2 regions of the Aliarcobacter faecis genome follow, and region 2 is predicted to be linked to the other one. Evidence: riboswitches for the same ligand, from Rfam matches in the RefSeq annotation. Region 2 holds a riboswitch; the other holds the start of a gene.
The links. Region 2 has a riboswitch for thiamine pyrophosphate ahead of thiD (bifunctional hydroxymethylpyrimidine kinase/phosphomethylpyrimidine kinase). Riboswitches for the same ligand answer to the same signal wherever they lie in the genome.
Positions count from the first base shown of each region.

Region 1: another riboswitch for thiamine pyrophosphate. It lies ahead of AFAEC_RS03660 (spermine/spermidine synthase domain-containing protein); the one in region 2 lies ahead of thiD (bifunctional hydroxymethylpyrimidine kinase/phosphomethylpyrimidine kinase).

Region 1 is NZ_CP053837.1:705,441-708,653, reverse strand. Features, by position in the region: gene AFAEC_RS03670 (methyl-accepting chemotaxis protein) at 1-1,106, shown strand, start outside; gene AFAEC_RS03665 (PAS domain-containing protein) at 1,116-1,514, shown strand; TPP riboswitch at 1,573-1,671, shown strand; gene AFAEC_RS03660 (spermine/spermidine synthase domain-containing protein) at 1,802-2,350, shown strand; gene thiC (phosphomethylpyrimidine synthase ThiC) at 2,360-3,213, shown strand, end outside.
Region 2 is NZ_CP053837.1:2,138,746-2,141,958, forward strand. Features, by position in the region: gene AFAEC_RS10685 (peptide-binding protein) at 1-978, opposite strand, end outside; TPP riboswitch at 1,052-1,149, shown strand; gene thiD (bifunctional hydroxymethylpyrimidine kinase/phosphomethylpyrimidine kinase) at 1,251-2,063, shown strand; gene thiM (hydroxyethylthiazole kinase) at 2,072-2,893, shown strand; gene tenA (thiaminase II) at 2,908-3,213, shown strand, end outside.

The DNA.
Region 1 (3,213 bases), 880 kb from region 2:
TTATTTTAAGGGAATTAAATGATTATGTAGCAAAATATGATAAGGTAAGAAAAGATGATATGCATATATTAGGAGAAATAGTAATTGCTCTTGATAAAATAAGTCAAGGAATATACACAGCAAAAATCAATGCATCAACTACAAATCCTATGATTTTTACTCTTAAAAATATTGTAAATAACATGTTAGAAAAAGCAAATAAGAATATGGAAGATTTAGTTGAAATTGTTGGACTTTATGCAGATAAAGATTATAGAAAACAGATGGATATTAATCCAAAATTAAAAGGGAAAATGCTTTTAACTATGCAAAGATTAAATCAGTTGGGTGCTGAATTAAACAATAATACAAAACAAAATCTTGAAAATGGAAAACTTTTAGAAAGCTCTTCAATTCAAATGAATCAAAGTGTAAATAATCTAGCAACAAAAGCCAATGAACAAGCCAGTTCTCTTGAACAAACAGCTGCTGCACTTGAGGAGATTACAGGAAGTACAAAAAGCAACACTCAAAATGCTTCTAAAATGGCAAATTTAAGTAAAGATGTAAAAAGCTCTGTAGCAATAGGTGAAGAACTAGCAAATAAAACAGCCTCTTCTATGGAGGAGATAAATTTAAAGGTTACAGCTATAAATGAAGCTATAAGCATAATTGATCAAATTGCATTTCAAACAAATATTTTAAGTCTAAATGCTGCTGTTGAAGCAGCAACTGCTGGAGAAGCTGGAAAAGGTTTTGCTGTTGTTGCTGGTGAAGTACGAAATCTAGCAGCTAGAAGTACTCAAGCTGCTCATGAAATAAAAGATTTAGTTGAAAATGCAACTTCAAAAACAAATGAAGGTAAAAAGATATCTGATGAAATGATTAAAGGCTATCAAAATTTAAATAATCTAATCTCTGAAACAATAAATATTATTCAAAATGTAAGCATGGCTTCAAATGAACAATTAAGAGGAATAGAACAGATAAATATTGCTATAAATCTACTTGATAAAACAACTCAAGAAAACGCAGCTGAAGCATATAATGTATCCTCTATTTCACAAAATACTTTAAAAATGGCTCAACTTTTAGTAGAAGATGTAAAAACAAAAAAAGTAAATTAAGGAGAGTTTATGTCAATAAATAATAATTCAAAAGAGATAGTTTTAAAAGACCATGCATTTTTAGTAAGTGAAACTGATGAAAAAGGAATTATTACTTTTGCAAGTGATGATTTTTGTGAAGTTGCAGGATATAGTGTAGAGGAGCTTATTGGAAAACCACATAGTATTGTAAGACATCCTGATATGCCGAAAGAAGCTTTTAAAAGTTTATGGGAAACAGTAAAAAAAGGAGAAGTTTGGACTGGATATGTAAAAAATGCAACAAAAGATGGAAATTTTTACTGGGTATTTGCTACTGTTTATCCAACAATTACAAGTGAAGGGAAAAAAGGTTATCTATCTTGTAGAAGAAAAGCTACTACAAGTGAGATAGAAAAAGCTACTATTTTATACAAAACTCTAAAATAAAAGGGCTTTAATAAATTTAAAATTAATACCCTTTTAAATTCTTTATGCTAGAATACTCTTTTTATTGCGGGGGGACGCTAAAAGCGTTGAGAAGGTAAAACCTGACCCTTTGAACCTGTTGGTTAAGACCAGTGAAGGAAGCGAATTTTTAAAAATTAAATTTAATAAACTAAGTTATAGATAATCTAAATTTAATAAAAAAGGTGCTTTCAAACGAAAGTACCTTTTTTTTTACCCAAAAATCTAGCTGACAATAAAAAAAATATATCAATCTAAAGGATTTTAAAATGAAAAATAGCAAAATATTTGCTGAAATGATGGTACATATACCACTTTGTACACATATTGAAGCCAAAAATGTTTTAGTTATTGGTTCAATTAATGATGAATTAAAAAATGAGACAAAAAAACACTCTAGTGAGTCAAATTTTGAGTTTTCAGATTTATCGGCACTTGAAACTAAAGAGGATAAAAGTGTAGATATTATAATTTTAACTAATATGCGACCTGATTTAAAAATAGTATCAAATATCTATAGAGTTTTAAAAAATGATGGAATAGTTACATTTGTTTCAGAATCATTTTCAAAAAATAGTGAAGAGTTAAAAAAAGATTTAAAACTCATTGGTGAAAAATTTTGGATAGCTATGCCATTTAGTTTTGATCATACAACAACTATACTTGCTTCAAGAAAATATCATCCAACAGCTGATTTAAATCTACAAAGAGCAGATTTTTTGGAAGATATGGATTATTATAGTGCTGAAATTCATTCAGCTTCTTTTGTATTTCCAGCAAAAATACATAAAGAATTAACTGGTATTGCAAAAAGATAAGGAGAAAAGATGCAAAATATTCAAAAATTTTTAGAAGAGCATAAAAACGATAGTGTAAGAACTCAAATGTACTATGCAAAACAAGGAATTATAACTCCACATATGGAGTTTGTAGCAAAAAAAGAGAACCTTAAACCAGAGTTTATAAGAAGTGAAATAGCAAGAGGAAGACTTATAATTCCTGCAAATGTAAATCATATAAATCAAGAACCAATGGCTATTGGAATTGCATCTTCTTGTAAAATAAATGCAAATATTGGAAGTTCTGCAATAGTTAGTGATGTTGATGGAGAGATTGAAAAAGTAAATGTTTGTCTAAAATATGGAGCTGACACTATTATGGATTTAAGTACTGGTGGGGATTTAGATTTAATTAGAAAAGCCGTAATAAATCACTCAACAGTTCCTATTGGAACAGTTCCTATTTATCAAATATTACATGATGTAAAAGATAAAATAGAGGATTTAAGTATAGAAAAAATGCTTGAAGTTATCCAAAGACAAGCTGAACAAGGTGTTAGTTACTTTACTATTCACGCAGGATTTTTACTAGAATTTATGCCACATATTGCAAAAAGAAAAATGGGTATAGTTTCAAGAGGTGGAAGTTTAATGGCTGCTTGGATGATGCATTATCATAAAGAAAATCCATTTTATACTGCTTTTGATAAAATCTTAGATATTTGTAGAAAATATGATGTTTCACTTTCACTAGGAGATAGTTTAAGACCTGGTTGTTTAGCAGATGCTTCAGATGAAGCTCAACTAAGAGAGTTAAAAGTTTTAGGTGAACTAACACTTAGAGCTTGGGGAAAAGATGTTCAAGTTATGATTGAAGGACCAGGACATGTTCCATTAAATCA
Region 2 (3,213 bases):
TTTTGCTTTTTGTATATCTTGAAGTATAGGATTAACTTCGTTATTGTAAGCATAAGAATTTGGCATAAAAGGTCCATTACAAACTTGTCCATATCCAAAAAACAAAATATCAACTAACTCTTGTCTATTAATTGCCAAAGATAAAGCTTGCCTAACTCTTTTATCTTTAAATTTTTCATCTTTTAAATTCAAGCCCAAATAACTATATGTAAAAGCTGGTTTTTGTATTATTGTGTACTCTTTTTTAAAACTATCATCTATTTGTCTATCTACTTGAATTGGATCTAATGTACCAATATCAAGTTTTTTCTCTTTTAAATACAAAAAAGATGTACTTAAATCTGGTAAAAATTTATATAAGATTTTATCAATTTCTGGTTTTCCATCAAAGTAATCTTCATTTGCAATAAGTTCTATATCTTGCCCTACTTTAAACTCTTTTAACTTATATGAACCTGTACCTATTGGATTTTTATTAAAAGAACTTGTCATAAGATTTTCTTCATCTTTTAAAATATGGTATGGAAGTAATCCTACCATCCAAACTTCCAAAGCTTTAAAATATGGTTTTTTATACACTATTTCAACTGTTGAATCATCTATTGCTTTTACGCTCTCAATCTCTTGAAAATTTGATTTTATAGAATTAAAAACTTTTGGATTTATGATTTGTTCATAAGTAAAAATCACATCTTTTGAAGAAAGTTTTACTTTATCATGCCATAAAACATTATCTTTTAATTTCACAATTAATTTTGTAGGACTTATAAATTCATAACTTGAAGCTAATTCAAGAGTTACATTTCCATCTTTATCATATTTAAAAAGTCCATTAAAAAGCCAATCAGATATTTCACTACTAGCACTATCATTTGATAAAATTGGATTTAGCCTACTCGGGCTTGAACTCATAGATAAAGTTAGAGTTGAAGCACTTAACGATATAAAAAAGATTAGGTTGATTAGTAAAAATTTCATTAGGTATTTTATAGTTTTTTTACAAAAAATCCCATAAATTGGCTTTTAATTTTTATTTGTGATACAATTCATTTTTTTATTGCAGGGGAACGTAAAAGCGTTGAGAAGGTAAAACCTGACCCTTTGAACCTGATGGTTAATACCAGCGTAGGAAGCGAATTTTTAAAATTAAAATTTAATATAAAAGGTGCTTTCTAATATGAAAGTACCTTTTTTTTTACCTAAAATAAAAGATATTCAATAAAATAAAAATTTTTTAACAAGGAATTATGATGAGACAAAATGAAATTATATTTGCAAATAAAAAAGTTTTAACAATTGCAGGTTCAGATTGTATTGGTGGAGCAGGAATACAAGCAGACCTAAAAACTTTTAGTGCTTTTGGAAATTATGGTATGAGCGTAGTTACTTCAGTTGTTGCTGAAAATACTTTTAGAGTTATTGATATTCAAGATATAAATCCAAATATTATAGAAAAACAACTTATTGCAGTTTTTGAAGACATTACTCCTGATGCTATAAAAATTGGAATGTTAGCAAATATAGAAACTATGAAAATAGTAGCAGATTTTTTAAAAAAACAAAATGTAAAGAATATTGTAATTGACCCCGTAATGTATGCAAAAAATGGTGATGCATTGATGGATATAAAAAATATGAGTAGTTTAATAGAAATTATTATCCCCCTTGCAGATGTTCTAACACCAAATATAGCAGAAGCTCAACATTTAGCAAATATGACAATATCTTCAAAAGAGCAGATGAAAGAAGCTGCAATAAAAATATATGAAATGGGTTGTAAAAGTGTTTTAATAAAAGGTGGTTACACTTTAGAAGATGCAACAGATATCTTATATGATGGAGTTGAATTTCACTACTTTTCATCACCAAAAGTTGATACAAAAAATACACATGGAACTGGTTGTACTTTTTCATCAGCAATTGCTTCAAACTTAGCTTTAGAAATACCTCTAAAAGAAGCTATTCAAAACTCAAAAGAGTATATCTATAAAGCAATAATAAACTCACCAAATATTGGAAAAGGTAATGGTCCAACAAACCATTTTTTTAAATTTTTTAAATAGGAAGAATTATGATAAATGATTTAGTAAATATCTTAAATAGTATAAAGGAAAAAAATCCATTAATTCATCAAATTACAAACTATGTTACAGTAAATGATTGCGCAAATGTAACTTTAGCAGTTGGAGCAAGTCCTGCTATGGCTGATGATGAGAATGAAGTTGAAGATTTTGTAAATATTGCATCATCACTTTTAATAAATATTGGAACATTAAATGATGATATAAAAAAATCTATGATTAAAGCTAGTAAAAGAGCCAAAGAGATTGGTGTTCCAGTAGTTTTAGACCCTGTTGGAGTTGGTGCTTCAAAATTTAGAAAAGATTTTATAGAAGAGCTTTTAAAAGATTCTAAAATATCTTGTATTAGAGGAAATATCTCTGAAATAAAATCTATTTTAAATCAAAGTTCCAATACAAAAGGTGCTGATGCTTCAAAAGAAGATATTGAAAATATTAAGAATACAGCAATAATTGCAAAAACATTAGCAAATAGTTTAAATTTAGTTGTAGCAATTACTGGAGAAACTGATGTTATAAGTGATGGTAAAAGAGTAGTTACTATAAAAAATGGTAGCCACCTTTTGCCACAAATTACTGGAACAGGTTGTATGTGTTCCTCTTTAGTTGCTAGTTTTTGTGGAACAAATAAAGAAAAACTATTTGAGGCAACTGTTTTAGCACTTTTGGTTATGGGAATATCTGGAGAAATTGCCTATGATAAGAGTCAAAATCTTGGGCTTGGAACTTTTCATAAAGAGTTATTTAATGCAATAGGAAATTTTGATGAACAAACTCTAAAAGAAAAAGCAAATTTAGAGAATATATTATAAATAAAGGATTAAAAATGTCATTTTCAAGAAGTTTAAAACAAAAAGCTATAAAAGTTTGGGAAGATGGATACAATCACCCATTTGTTCAAGAGTTAGGAGCTGGTACTTTATGTAAAGAGAAGTTTAAATTCTATTTACTACAAGATTATTTATATCTTTTAGAGTATGCAAAAGTTTTTGCAATGGCTATGGTAAAAGCTGATGATGAAAAAATGTTAAGTAACCTTAGCTCTATTACAAAGGCTACTTTAGTAGATGAGATGAAAGTTCATCATTTGTATATGAAAGAGTTTGGAATAAGTGAAGAAGAGGTAAAAAGT